Fervidicoccus fontis Kam940: one gene and its partner. Each later gene encodes a partner of the first gene's protein in a complex. Links are inferred from orthologs where the notes say so. Each region holds a gene or a part of one and is shown in the gene's direction. Other genes may lie near its edges.

Region 1 (7,320 bases):
TTTATCGCATTCTCATATGCAGAAAAAATAGGATTAATTGAAGCCGCAATTCTAACATCAATAATCAACTATGGAATTGGAGCTGAGACAGGTCCCTCATATGCTGCACTTTCAGAATTTATGCCTGATGACCACAGAGGAAAGATGCTCATGCTCGCATTGAACTTCTGGAACGTGGGGGCTGCTGTTATTGCTCTCCTCTCGCTCTTTTACTCAAAGCTGACAACTGATTTAAATACAATTTTGCTTTATACGCTGTTTTCTGCGCTTTTTCTCTCTATCGTAGTGCTATTTGCAAGGCTACACATACCAGAGTCTCCTAGATGGCTTGTTCTGAAGGACAGAAAAGATGAGGCTGAAAAAATAGCGGAGAAGTTTCCCAACATTAGTATAATCACCTCGGAAGAGGGAGGAGTGGGGATTGGAGATGCTATAAGGAAGTATAGCCTGAGGTTTTTTATTTTGGCAGTCATCGTAGCTGCACAGGCCATAAACTACAACTTCCCCTCATACTATGTACCATACTCTAAGAATTTTCCATTTGGAGAGAACACCGCTCCATTGATTATAGCTATATCAAACATAGGAGCTTCTGTAGGAGCTATACCATTCATCTGGCTGATAGATAGGAGCAGAAAGCTTTCCCTTTTTGCCTCATTCATATTCGGCTCTGCTACTGCCTTGCTCATATATTTCTCTGCAATATCTCAGGAATTTTCATACTTCCTAATTGTTCTTTTCCTCAACATGATATTCTGCGAATGGGTTTATGGCTCCGAGGCAACTTTAGAAGGAGAGCTTTTCCCCACAGGGATGAGGGCATCTGCTGCTGGAGCAATAACTGCTTTCGCATGGCTCTTAAATACGATCGATGTCGGCATAATGGGATACTTGGACTCAAGCACTATGCTTGAGATCAACTTTGCAGTATGGATATTAGGGCTTTTTGCATCTTCAGTATGGTTGATAAGGGGAAAGGAGACTGCAAAAAAGCCGCTCGATGAAACTGCAAGAGCTTAATTTCCATCAATCCTTTTTGAGATCTCGCTTGAAAGCTTTGAGCTTGAGCTTAACGGGTCTTTAAGGTCTAATGCTTCATCAAGATCCGGCTCATATCTGCTGATTAAGTACATCGTTCTTGGGGATCCCTTCGGAATACCCTTCAGTTCCTTTATTTTTTTCACTTTTTCTTCATCGAAATAGGCAAATGCCCTGCCTGGAGAGACTACAATTATCATTGAAGAGTCCTTCAGAGAGGAAAAATACGGGAAGAGAGAGTCGCTGAAAGACTCTACAATGATAGTATTGAAACCTTTCCCGATCCTCTCCAGACAAATATCAAAGTTGTCTTCAAGCTCCCTCGATCTTAGGATCTTGAGAGCTTCATCTAAGCTTATAGGCAAAGCTTCAGTTATTGAGGAAAGATGCTCTATATTCTTTCTAAAGCTAGGAGGAAAAAGATCAGTGTTGTCTCTTATAAAGTAGTGCTTTGCACTCATGGTCTTGCACTCAGTTATCCTCATTAGGCTCACCAGTTTAAAGAGGTTCTCCTGATCTTCATAATAACTTGGAAGCCTTGAGTTCTTGAGGTAAATTGAGGGATCTGTAGGACTCAGAAGGAGATCTAGGGGATTCGTCGCTTTCAGCATATCAATATCAAAGTCAAAAGCATGCTTGTATTGAAGCGCATCGCCTCCAGCTAGAAGCTTCATATTTATGCTCTCGCTGAACGAGGAGGATTGAGTAAATATGTTGTGCGATGACACCGGTTTGAATGGATGAGCTTTTATCCCCATATCTCTTAAATGTAATATAAGCGAGATTGAAAATGTCGTCTTTCCAGAATCATAAGGAAGAAGACCTGCGATCAGGATTTTCTTCACTTTTGCTCACTTCCACTTCTCTTTCCCATTTCCGTAAGATGCGTCCCATCGCAGGATCTGGCTTTGAAGTATTCAGGAGAAGTTAGCCCTTCTCTGCATGTAGCATATTCAAGGCCAAGCTTTTTTGCCTCATCGACCACAAGCTTTAAAAGCCTCTCCCTCAAGCTCTTGCTTAAGTACATATATCCTCCAATCCTTTCTCCTTCCTCAAAATAGAGCCTTTTCCACTTTTCCCTCATATCTGGAAAAACGTTAATCATGTCCTTAAAATCTACAAATCTAGCCTTATAAGTTGAAGTTATTATAAGCCTCGCTCCAGCTTCAGCCAGCGCATTAACAAGCTCCTTTAGCTCCTTCTCGTCGTCGTTTAGCCCGGGTATTATAGGATCTACTCTTGCACCTAATGGGATATCGTTCTTGTTCATTTCCTCCATTACCCTGATCCTTTCCTTCGGACTTGGTGCCATCGGCTCAAGCTTTTTTGCAAGATCCTCATTCAAAGTTGTGACGGTAGGAGTAACAGCTACTTTTCCTTTTTTCATTAGGTCTGCATCCCTCAACAATAGCTCTCCTCCCTTCGTTGTTATAAGAACTTTAAAGTTCATATTTATGAGTATGCTTAGAGAAGCTCTTGTGAGTTTAAATTTTTGTTCTATATCAGGATATGGATCGCTGCTCGTCCCAATGTTCACTGGCAACGCTCTGTTAAGCTTTCTAGCTGACCTCTCCAAAAGCTTGACGTAGTCCTTTTTTGGGGTGCTCTCTCTCTTCCCTATGTATCCCTTAGCATAGCAGTATAGGCAACCGAATGAGCAACCTGTATATGGATTCAATGAGTATTTCTTTGGGCACGTGCACAAGCTGCTCTGCCAAGGATCGAATATTGAGAAGGGATATATGCTCCTCTCCATTCCGTTTCACTTTCGAGCTCAAACATAGAAGAACAAAAATAGTGATGTAACGAACAGAACAACCCATACCCTCTTATCAGCTTTAAATATCTTTGCGCCATCAAACGGACCGAATGGTATTAAGTTGAAAAGCGCGAGCCATGTGTTGATTATTGAGAAATTTATGAAGAAAGCTGGAAGGAAGAAGTACGAGAAAGCAAGTCCAGCTATAGCCAAAATTAGATTGACTGTAATTCCGGAGGCGCTTATGTTCAGATTATCTCTTTTGCTCAGCATAATGCCGAAGCAGTAAATACCAACATATCCAGGAGCTAGGAATCCGAAAGGAAGTATTGCCGAAATTAGGGTTATTATGAGCCCAAAAGGATCTAGAACAAATCTGCTGTAGCAACCTGCCCTCCTAGCGAAATACCTATGGGAAAGCTCGTGGAGCAGAAAACCTATGAGGACGCTTATTATTCCATAATATGAGAATTTTGTGTATAGAGCTAAAACAACAGATATAGCGCCAATTGCTAAAGCTACGAACTCATTGTCGTTTAGCCTTTCAAATAAGCTGCTCTGCGTTTTTCACACCTTCTTTTTTATAAGCTTTCCTAGTAAGTTAATAAATATTTAAATTTTCTAAAATTTTTAAAACAAAGCACTTGGATGAACGACCAGAGAATTTCTCATTTTAGCGAGAAAATGAATGGGCAAAGGTTTAAAATTCTTTGTTTTACAATTAAAATCTGGGGATGCCCCCTGCTAAAAGGGAAGGTGAGCCCTTAGAACCTTCAAAGAAGACTAGAAGCGTGAAGTCCTATTTGAGCGCTGGAAGCCCCACAATTAAAGACAGGGTAGCTCACAAGCGCAAGCATATACAGTATCGTCTAGATGTACAAATGGGCGCTAAATCCTATTAATTATCACTTGAGAAGCTTTCAATAAAAAGGGATGATGTAGCCGTCCCAAGAAGGGGAAGAAGGTTAAAACCGATGTTTTTCTCGCGACGAGCTGACCTTTCAAACTTAAGATTTTTAATCGAAAGAAAAGAAGAATTTTAAATATTTTATTGTATTAACTATATATTAACCGCAAAAAGAAAAGAATATGTAAAAAAAGAGGTAATGTACTATGGCATTTTCGCCCGCAATGATGGGTTATGATAGAGCACTAACTGTATTCTCACCAGATGGAAGGCTTTATCAAGTGCAATATGCATTTGAAGCAGTAAAACAAGGATGGAGCACTGTAGGAATTAAAACGCCAGGAGGAGTTGTTCTTGCCGCGGAAAAAGCTGTTACAAAGAGCTTAATGGATGTCGTAAGCATTGAAAAGGTAAGCATGATTGACACACACATAGGAGTGACCTTTGCTGGCTTCGGCGGAGATGGGAGAGTGCTGATAGAGTATGCTAGACAAATAGCGGTTTCTCACAGGCTAACTTATGGAGAACCAATTCCAATCGAGTATTTAACTAAGCAGGTAAGCGATTTAAAGCAGGCATATACGCAACATGGTGGAGTGAGGCCTTTTGGAGTCTCTCTTCTGATAGGAGGTATAGATTCTTCTGGTCCACAGCTCTTCAAGACAGATCCAGCAGGACAATACTTTGGATACTTTGCAACATCCATGGGAAGAGGAGAGGCTCAGATAGAGGAAAAGCTGGAAAAGAACTATAGGAAGGACATGAGCCTAGAGGAAGGAATATTACTTGCTCTGAAAGTGCTGAAGGAGTCAAGCGACCAAGACCTAAAGGCTCAGAACTTCGACGTCGGAATAATTTTGGCTGAAAAGAAGGAGTTCAGAAAGCTTACTCTGCCAGAAATAGAGGATTACTTAAAGAAAATCTGAGTTTTTATTAAAATTGTTTTTTAAGTGAAATCAATTTGGAGAATATATAATAAATATTTATATTTAAATTTTGCGCATTAAATTCTTGGTGAAATTAAAATGAAAAAATTTGGAGAATATATTTATTCACCAGAGCAGGCATCTGGAGAGGCAATTTCAAAAGTAGAAACGCATACTCCTAAGATAGAAGCCCCCGAATCTGTTAAGGCAAATGAGGCTTTTACAGTTAAGATCTCCGTAGGTCCTCACCCTAATCAGGTATCTCATTTCATTAGGAGCTTAACTGTATACTTCGTTGAAGAAGGGAGGGCTTTCAATCCAGTCCATTTAGCAACAGTGGAATTTGAGCCGGAATATTCTGAGCCAATAATAACTTTGACCTTAAAGCTAAAGAAGAGCGGTACTATTTATGCTTTAGGATACTGCAACCTCCATGGAGTATGGGAAGGGAAGAAGGAAGTTAAGGTAGAGTGAATCAGATACCAAATTTATCGAAATAATAGTAAAGATAATAGTAAAGCGCAAGCAGAGTTTTTCCATCAGTAATTTCTCTTTTTTTGAGCATCTCTTTAACTTCTTTTATTGAGAGCTCTTTCAATCTTATCAACTCACCTTTTTCAAGAGATTGCTCGGACTTCTTCAAATCTTCAGCAATATATAGATACATGAGCTCGTCTGAATAACCAGGAGATACGAAAAAGGAAGCTACTTCTTCTATATTCCTCGCAGTATATCCAGTCTCTTCCTTTAGCTCTCTTAATGCTGCGTTTCTTGGATCCTCACCCTTCTCTACCCTTCCGGCTGGGATCTCAATTATCCACTTATTTATAGGGTACCTAAACTGCTCTATAAGGACTATCCTGTCATCATTAATAGGAAGAACTGCAGCGCTTTTCCCAAACTCTACTATTTCTTTTTCAAACTCACTATTTTCGTATATATATTTTCTTTTCTTGACATTAATTCTAATTCCAGAATAGATAAGCTCTTCTTTGCTTATTTCTAAAAAATCATTCATGTTTTTCACCTTGAAAAGTTAAATATTAAAACAATATTAAATTAATTTAATAAAAATTATTAGGTGAAAAACGTGATAATAAAGAACTCCCTTATAATTAATGCTAATAGGGGAAAAGTCGCGAGCATTTTAAAAGATGTGAGAAATTTTTCAGATTGCATTCCCAATGTGATCTCCTCGAGAACTGAGGGCTCGAAATTCTCAGGAAAGGTGAGGTTCAAAATAGGAAGCGTTTCAGGAACTTTTGATGTAGATGGAGAAATATTGGAAAAAGAGCCAGAAAGAGCATACGACTTTTATATAAAAAGCGGAACATCTGGAAATATTATAGAAACAAAGGGAACTATAACCTTAAGCGATGCAGACAACGGAAAAACTCTTCTGGAATATCACGCTGAAGCGAAGCTTGGCGGGATGATCGCTGCTCTTGGTAAGATAATAGAAAGCACATCCAATGACTTAATCAAGCAGATGTTCTCATGCATTGAGCAAAAAATTTCTAAATGATTTTTTATTTTAATAAATCACAAATTTAATATTGGGGCTTTTCCGAAGTCGCCTAAGTTTACCTCCTTATCTTTAAAGTCCTCATTAATATAAATCAGCCTCACTCCATATGGCCTTCTCTTTACTCTCGCAACTGCATATATATCTCTCAAAAGATCCTCAAACTGCTCCTTCTTTCCTCTTACAGGAATCATATCCATGCCAGCGACACATACATAAGATAAAAGGAGGAGATCCTTTATCGTAAGTTCCCCATTTAAAGCGAGACTCATCAAATAGCTGTCCTCTCCTAGTGGTAACATGATCTCGTTGAAACCTAATCCTTCATGTTTTGAAGCAAAATCAGAGAGTATGCTATTGACCTCATATACTGTTTTCATGCACTTCAGATCACTAAGCTTGCATCTTCCGATTTTCTCCAATGCCCTTCCTACGCTTTCTTCCATCCAGGGACTCAAAGAGTAATCAATGCCTCTCAGTTTCTTTTTCCCGATCCCTTCCCTTATGAACTTACTTAAGCTTCTATATGCTTTTTCTATTGCTAATTCAACGGCCCTTAGATCCTCTCCGCCTTCAACATCCTTTGGGTACAGAAGGGCGATCGAGAAATAATCCTCTTTTACCGAGGAATCATGAATAGAAAGAGGGAAGTAAGGCGTCGTTATCCCAAGCCCGCTCATTTCTACTGCAAATCTTGTTGAAAAAGCTGGATCCTTAAGCGATAAATTATAAATAAGATCTAATATTTTTGAAAGATCTCTTTCAGACCTGAGGAATATGCCGGCATTGTAGCCTCTGCTCACAGCCCTAAAAACTTTTTCTTCATTTAACAAATCTGAAGTAGAAGTATAAATTACGGCTTTGATTTCCTTCTCCTTTTTTAACACATCCATAGAACTATCGCTCAGCTCCCAGTTTATTGGAATTGAAACCCTCAGCGACCAAACTTCTAACCCTATTTCCTTCTCAATTTTTTCTTTCGCGCTGTATAAGTCAGATACAGCATTTTTTAATGCTTCTTCTTCCTTTCTTTCTCTGCTCAAATTCAGGTGAAGAGTTAAAGCTCTTATTCTCAAATCTATCACGTCTCTCTAGCAATTTATATTTCTTATAGAATAAAGCATTTTAATAAAGTTATGATTTGATTTTATTCTGACTCTCTTAT
Region 2 (7,427 bases), 110 kb from region 1 along the record:
TAGTAATTTGTTTCTTCATCTCTTACTCTTCGATATACAACTACATTGATATCATGTAGCTTGTAGAGCAGCTTTCTAACGAGGTTTTTGCTCATGCCAAGCTTTTCCGATAAAGTGTCCTCCGTGGCTTCGGAATTCTCTTTCGCTAAAAACCTAAATATCAAAAGTGATGGATTAGTTGCCATTTTTGAAATGAATTCTTCAAGAGGATCATTCGGGACAACATTTTCAGGCATCGTTATATTTTTCCTTCTCATCTTTATTTCCTCCGATACTAATAACTTTTTTTCCTGATGCCGAAGGTTCAATTTGAACTTTGGCATCTTCAAATTTATAATATAGTTCTTGTCCATTATATAGTCTATCTAAAAAAATTGCAAGTGCAGCAACTTCACTATGAGGCTGATTTCCAACTGAAATATTGAAGTCTGCTATTTTGTAAATTTCTCCAGGCACTTTTTCTGAACCTATTATTATAAGTACGGGCTTCCCTGCTTTTTTTATTCCATCAATTTCTCTTTCAAGCTCAAGTCCGTACATAGTTAGGTGAACGATAACGCCCTTCATATAATTTCTCCAAATACTGATGTAATCTTTATAGCTTAATCCGCAGGACACCAGCTTAAATCCTCTTCCCCACCTTTTTTCAACAGATAATACATTGTCCATAACGCTCATGTCGCAAACTTCAGAAAGAAAATAATAAGATGCTCCAAATGCTCTAGCAACTAAGGCCGTGTGGGTGGTTATCCTTTTATCTCTTTTTGGTCTATGTCCTAACCTTAATATGCCTGCTTGCGGTTCAATGCCTTCCATATCACATTCACCATTTCATCTATGCCAAGTCCTTTTTTAGCGCTTACTTTTGCCAAGCCTACAAACATTGGAAAAACACTTTTGCATGTTTGGTAAAGCTTAGCCCTTTTTTCTTCAATATCATCCCTACCTGTTTTTTCAACTTTATTTAAAGCTACAACTATTGGTTTATATAGCGATTCTATATTCGAAAGCGTAACGCTTGCTTGTTTAACTCTTTCTTCTATTAAAAAAAGATCTTCAGTAGAATCTAATAAAAGTAAAAGGACATCTGCTTCTCTTATTTCTTCTAGTGTGCTATAAAAAGCCTCAATTATTTCAGGAGGGACATTCATTACAAAGCCAACTGTATCAATAACGAGAAATCCCAAATTAGAAAGAGATACTTTAGGCGAAATAGTTGTAAAGGGCTTATTGCTCGTTTCTTTATTAGAACCAGTAAGCAAGTTGAAAAGGGTGGTTTTTCCCGCATTCGCATAACCTATTATTGCTATTAAAGGCAGTCCAGATACCCTTCTTCTCTCTCTTAATATATCTCTTCTAATTCTAATTTCTTCTAGCTCTCTTCTCGTTTTTGCTACTTGTCTTCTAAGCTGTCTATAGTATTTATCTATAGCATAAGTACCTCCTGCCAAAAAACCAGGCAACTCTCCTCTTTTTGAATTGTTAAGCACTTCTCTCACTAACGGTAGCATATGTCCACTTCTGGCAAGGGATATTTGAAGCTTTGCTTCCTTTGAACCAGCGTTTGATTCAAATACTTCTAATAATAGCAATGTCCTATCTATAACATCTGCCTTAGTTGCTTTTATTATATTTATTTTATCTCTTGGCGGAAGTTCAGGCTCAATGAGAATTACTTCAGCTTTGACTTTTTCCTTCTTTTCAACTATTTCTCTAAGCTTATAATCGCTTATTAAATATCTACCGCTATTTTTCCTAATAGTTACGCTTTCTTGAATATCAAGACCAATTAGCACAGATAGGGTTTTCATTTCTTCTATTATATAACTGGGAGATTCTCTGCCAAAGACAAAAACAGCATTTTTCTTCAGAACCTAATTACCTCCGTTTTTTAAGATTTGCTACATCTCCTAAAGTTAATTCGTTAAGTGAAGCTTCTTCAGACTCTTCCTCTTTCTTTTCTTCTATAACTGGTTCTAGAAGTTTGATTCCTAGCGCCTTTTCTAGCCTTTTGCTTAATTCTATAGATGGCCTCAGCCTCCCTTGTTCTATCCTCCTTAAGACGCTTTCTTTTTCCATGACTTTTTGCGATAAGGCGAGCAATGTTAAACCTAGCTTTTCTCTTGCGTTCTTTATTTTTATGTAATAATCATCGACCACTTCGTATTCTATTTCTTCTTTTTTCTTCTTTTTTTCCTGCATCTTCGGCTTTTGGATTTGAGAGTTTTTCTTTTCATCTTCAGCATTTACTTTAGAAGTGCTTTTCTGTATTTGCTTCCTATAGCACTTTTCACATACTGTTAGAGAAACGCCATCTATATTTACCTTATATGCCCTTCCTTCTATCGGTGAGCCACAAAGCTCACAGTATAGTGCTTCTGGCATTTTTAGCACCCGCTATATCCTACTATATTTAAACCAAATGCAAAAAATATAACTTTATTAGTCTATTATAAATTTGGTAATGGGGGTTAATTTTTATCATGGAATCAGCCGACGACATTTCGAATGCCAATTCTACAAATGTTTTGGCACATATAAAATATTTAGAAGAAAAGTTGAAAGTACTGGAAGAAGAAAAAGCTAGGCTAGAGAAGGATATAAATAGCTATAAAGAAGAGAAAGAAAAATACATAAAATATCTAGAGGAAAAAATAAAGGAGTTAGAAGAAGAAAAGCTTATGCTTAATAGAGAAGTTAAATATTATAAGGAAGAAATGGAAAAGCTTTTAGCTCCACCTCTAATCGAAGCTTCGGTGCTTGATATACTTCCTGATAAAAGAGTGGTTGTTAGAAGTAGTACTGGTCCTAACCTAATAGTTACTGTAAGCGGAAATATATCAGTAGATCAGCTCCTTCCAGGTACAATCGTCGCAATAAATCAGAGAGGTTCAAGCATAGTAGAGGTCCTTCCACAGAGAGAAGATCCTTATGTTAAGGCAATGGAAGTTATTGAGAGACCAAATGTAAAGTATAAAGATATTGGCGGTTTATCGAAGCAAATACAGGAAGTGAGAGAGACAGTTGAGCTTCCGTTAAAGAAGCCTGAACTGTTTAAGAAAATAGGCATAGAGCCACCAAAAGGGATTCTTCTTTACGGTTCTCCAGGAACGGGCAAGACCATGCTTGCTAAAGCTGTAGCAAGTGAAACAAATGCAACTTTTATTAGGGTTGTTGGAAGCGAATTTGTTCAGAAATTTATTGGCGAAGGCGCAAGAATAGTTAGGGAGGTTTTTGAATTAGCAAAAAGGAAGGCTCCTGCAATTATATTTATAGATGAAATAGATGCTATAGCAGCAAGAAGGATAGACATAGGAACAAGCGGGGAAAGAGAGGTTCAAAGAACAATGATGCAATTGCTTGCCGAAATGGATGGATTTGATCCTTTAGATAATGTAAAGGTAATAGCGGCAACCAATAGAATTGACATTTTAGACCCGGCTATACTTAGGCCTGGAAGGTTTGACAGGATTATAGAGGTCCCTCTCCCTGATAAGCAGGGAAGAATTGAGATATTTAAGATTCACATTAAAAAGATGAATGTAGAGAAGAACTTAGATATAAGGAAACTCTCGGAACTTACTGAAGGATTTGTCGGGGCCGACATAAAGGCTGTCTGTGTAGAAGCGGGATATAATGCTATCAGAGAAGAAAGGGATTTAGTTACCATGGAAGATTTCATTAAGGCAATAGAAAAAATTAAGGGAAGAAAGAAAGAAGTTGAACCCGAAGTGCCACAAGTTTCCACGGCATATTAGCCTAAAATCTTCTTTTATATTTTAATATTTTATTTCATTTTGATAGGAAAAATATATAAAAATTGAAAACCTTCATCCTTAGCAACGAAAAGTACATATTCATATTTATAATCCCGCGTTTGGAATAGATATTATAGTTAAAACGATATAAAGCTTTAATTTTATTTTGTATCGTAATTTCTTTGAATTTAAAAGAAAAAATTGAAGCAGATTACAGCCTCAAGATAAAAATGAATTTCAATACGATTGAGGGAGATAAAGAATTATGCCTGGAGATAAAAACGAGGATAGTATAAGCGAAATCAAGCATATTCATTTGCCTGAGTATGAAGAAATCTATAATAAAGTATATAGAAGAGTAGGGAAAATTATCGCGAAGCAAAAAACTCTTAAGACTTCATATGGAAGAGAAAATGCAATAGAGCTTCTCAATACTGCATATAATATAATAAAAGATAAAATCGAGGAATATGATAAACTTTACAAGCTTATTTCTAAGAACGAAAAGGTGAAAGGATATTTATTGATTGTTTTAGGAGAGGATGCTATAAATAAGTTAAAGAAAGCATCTTATCTCAAATATAAGCTCAGTCAAGTATACTCTCTAGCAAAAATAGAGATGCTTTCAAGCGATGATAGAGATCTTAGGAAAAAAGGAATAAGAGCGGCATCCCGTCTTATTTCTCTAGTTAAAAGGAACAAAAAGCTCCTTGAAGATATAATTAATATAAAAAAAGAGTTACAATTGATAGCAGATACTGGCGAGTTTCCACCTATAGTTATAGTTGGACCTCCCAATTCAGGAAAGAGTACATTAGTACAAAAAATCGCTGAGTCGAGAACTATTGTAGCTAGTTATCCATTTACTACAAAGGAAGTAGTGCCTGGAAGACTGAAAGCATCTCAATTAATAAATTTAACTGTATTAGACACTCCTGGAATCTTAAGGAAGAACTTCAGTGAAATGAATATAATAGAGAGAAGGGCTTTCGCTACTTTAAAAATATTCAATGGAGTTATCGTATTTGTCATGGATCCTTCTAAAGAAAGCACGATGAACTTAAAAGAGCAATTAGAACTAATCAAAATGTTCAGGGTAGAAGTGCTGAACGTAATAGTAGCAGTAAACAAGGTTGATCTCATAGAAAACTTTGAGAAAGATGTTATAAGAAGTGAACTTGAAAAAATAGGGGTATATGACATATTTTTTATAAGTGCTCTAAACAATATAAACATAGGAGAGTTAGTAGAATATTTAAAAGAAAAAGTATTGCAGAAAAGGTGAATAAAGAGCAATGGAAAATGTTGATGATAATTATTTTAAAAATTACCAGAACCTTTTAGAAAGACTTTACAAAAAAGTCCCTGCTCCAGCAAGTAGTGGCGAAAGGTTTGAACCACCTAAATTAATAGCGCATCAAATGGGCAATCAAACGGTAATAAGGAACTTCAGAGAAGTTGCAGATAAGTTGAGAAGAGAACCTGAACTTTTGGCAAGATACTTCTTAAAAGGATTGGCAACCTCCGGAAATTATGACAGAGAAAGTGGCACTTTGTTGCTTAACTCAAAGTTGAACGTTGAAACGCTGAATAATATACTTAACAAATTTATAGAATCATATGTAATTTGTCCGACATGTGGCAGGCCAGACACTGTTATAATAAAGAAAGGAAAAATATGGATTCTGAAATGCGAGGCTTGCGGTGCAGAGGGACCAGTAAAACCATTTTAATGGTGTTTAAAAAAGGTGGAATGCAAAGGATTTTCGCTTAAAGTTTTTTATAATGAGAGGAGAAAATTCGTTCTTGTTTGCGATTTCGAGTTGCTAGGAAAAAAATTTGTTGAAGGGCATTACATTCTTGATGTAAGCAGAGAATATTATGAGGGCGAATGCGCTAATGAAGAAGAAGTAGCTGTTCAAATAAAAGATGCTGATTACGTTTCTTTAATAGGAGATCAGTCTGTTAAATTAGGAATAAATGAAGGATTGGTACATAAAGATGCTATTGTAAAAGTTCAGGGAGTCCCATTTGCTATTTTCATAAATACCTTGACGTGATATTGTAGATAAAGAGCGAGGAAAATAATTATGAGAAAAATATGCCCTATATGTGGCAGAGAGGAATCTAAAAATCTCCCCTTTGTTGGAGGAATATGTGTTGAATGCTATTTGAATAAAAATCCTTTAGAAATAAAGGCTATTACATTAAATAAATGTAAGATATGCGGAAAAATTCGGTATAAAAACGATTGGATTTTCGCCAATGAAAACTTTTATTCCGAAATTTTTGCTAAGGAAGTAGAAAAAAACAATAAGAAAAAGTTTATTCAGTTTGGACTAGATCTTAAAGCAGTACCATATAAAGAGAAAGTTTTAGTTACAGTACAGAATGAAATAGGAAAATATGAAACTTATTTGGATCCTATCATAGATTATAAATTTACGATATGCCCTCAGTGTTTGGCAAGAAAAGCTGGAAGCTATGATTCAGTTATACAAATAAGGGGAACTAATAAGTTAGACTTTGAAGATAAAAAAATTATAATGAATTTAATCGAAAAATTGCCTTACGATCTTAAACAGCATATAGTTACAATAACTGAAAATAAAGATTGGATAGATGTTGAAATCGTCGGACATGAAAAGGCCAGACTTATAGCTTCATTTTTATCAGAGAAGCTTGGAGGAGAAACAAAGCAGACTTTTAAGCTTATTTCTACGAAAAAAGGCGAAAGAAATTCCAGGCTTACAATTTCGCTGAGAATAGACAAAAGAAGAGAAGTTGGCGAAATTGTAGAGCATCAAGGGTCACCTGCAGTAATTATTGAAAGAACAAGCAGGTTCTTAAAGCTATTTAAGCTGAAGGAAAGAAAGGAAATAAAACTTGACCTAAAAGAGATAAGGAAAAACGTGAAAACCTTTGAAGGGGAAATAAAGAGCGTAACTGTCCAAGCAGTTCTTCCAGACAGAGTTATAGTTATAGATGATAGCTACAACGTTGACAACATATCATTCCAAAATGTATATGGTGAGCCAAGTAAAGGAGAGAAAGGAAGAATTGTGTTTACTGAAAATGATTTGTTTTTAGTTATTCCATAAGTTTGAGTTAGTTTATAGAAATCATGGCTTCTCACTTAAGTTCTCCTCTCCCTTAGGGATATAATAATATTCACCAATTCTCTTTTGCTCTCTATCGTTATAGCTATCCTTTTTGTTAATTCGTGGCCTTCCTGTAGACGGATCCCTCCTGAATGTAATATCTAAGATTTTGAGAAACTTATTCATGCCTTCTCTGAGCTCCATAGGAGAGTTGGCAAATCCATGCTCACCAGGTTTTCCCTCAAAAACCATTATTCTTGAACAAATATAATCTATAATCGAAAGATCATGCTCTACCACAAATGCAGCAACGCTCCGTGACTCTGTAAGCCTTCTAATTACTTTAGCAACCGAAAGTCTTTCTTCAACATCAAGATAAGCGCTAGGCTCATCCAATAGGTAAAGCTCTGCATCCTTAATCAATGAAACTGCTAATGCTAACTTTTGTAATTCTCCTCCACTAAGTTCAGATACTTCCCTTTCTCTCAGCTTATAAAGTCCAAACGGTCTGACTATATCTTCATAAGCCCAAGTTCCTGTAGATAGCGACTGAGGATTAGCATTAATT

Evidence for each region. The genes of interacting proteins can lie anywhere in the genome.
Region 2: the proteins of psmA (region 1) and FFONT_RS04070 are in contact, whole or in part, in a cryo-EM structure (PDB 6HE5), measured with the Archaeoglobus fulgidus proteins. The link is inferred for Fervidicoccus fontis Kam940 from one-to-one orthologs. Residues at the interface, in WP_010877997.1 of Archaeoglobus fulgidus: Ala30, Arg33, Gly34, Ala35, Asp51, Arg53, Val54, Lys66, Ser79, Gly80, Leu81, Val82, Met166; in WP_010879468.1 of Archaeoglobus fulgidus: Asp391, Leu392, Lys393, Gly394, Met396, Phe397, Val398.

Annotation. Positions count from the first base shown.
Region 1 is NC_017461.1:663,465-670,784, forward strand. The notes cover bases 2,952-5,770. They hold psmA (archaeal proteasome endopeptidase complex subunit alpha), read left to right. Parts: upstream 2,952-3,910; coding sequence 3,911-4,630; downstream 4,631-5,770. Other genes in these bases: FFONT_RS03500 (zinc metalloprotease), read right to left, coding at 2,952-3,070; FFONT_RS06985 (hypothetical protein), read left to right, coding at 3,532-3,699; FFONT_RS03510 (class II SORL domain-containing protein), read left to right, coding at 4,730-5,104; FFONT_RS03515 (NUDIX hydrolase), read right to left, coding at 5,106-5,648; FFONT_RS03520 (SRPBCC family protein), read left to right, coding at 5,721-5,770. Also shown: FFONT_RS03485 (MFS transporter), read left to right, coding at 1-1,020; FFONT_RS03490 (P-loop ATPase/GTPase-like protein), read right to left, coding at 1,017-1,883; FFONT_RS03495 (SPL family radical SAM protein), read right to left, coding at 1,880-2,794; more of FFONT_RS03500, read right to left, coding at 2,813-2,951; more of FFONT_RS03520, read left to right, coding at 5,771-6,155; FFONT_RS03525 (DUF711 family protein), read right to left, coding at 6,173-7,240. UniProt on the Methanocaldococcus jannaschii protein: Component of the proteasome core, a large protease complex with broad specificity involved in protein degradation. The M.jannaschii proteasome is able to cleave oligopeptides after Glu, Asp, Tyr, Phe, Trp, slightly after Arg, but not after Ala.
Region 2 is NC_017461.1:775,993-783,419, reverse strand. What follows is about bases 1,695-4,620. They hold FFONT_RS04070 (proteasome-activating nucleotidase), read left to right. Parts: upstream 1,695-2,483; coding sequence 2,484-3,758; downstream 3,759-4,620. Other genes in these bases: FFONT_RS04065 (GTPase), read left to right, coding at 4,024-4,620; FFONT_RS04075 (multiprotein bridging factor aMBF1), read right to left, coding at 1,879-2,385; FFONT_RS04080 (GTPase), read right to left, coding at 1,695-1,811. Also shown: FFONT_RS04090 (transcription factor), read right to left, coding at 1-257; FFONT_RS04085 (RNA methyltransferase), read right to left, coding at 229-816; more of FFONT_RS04080, read right to left, coding at 783-1,694; more of FFONT_RS04065, read left to right, coding at 4,621-5,043; FFONT_RS04060 (translation initiation factor IF-2 subunit beta), read left to right, coding at 5,054-5,491; FFONT_RS04055 (DUF424 domain-containing protein), read left to right, coding at 5,507-5,818; FFONT_RS04050 (60S ribosomal export protein NMD3), read left to right, coding at 5,849-6,859; FFONT_RS04045 (ribosome biogenesis/translation initiation ATPase RLI), read right to left, coding at 6,881-7,427. UniProt on the Methanocaldococcus jannaschii protein: ATPase which is responsible for recognizing, binding, unfolding and translocation of substrate proteins into the archaeal 20S proteasome core particle.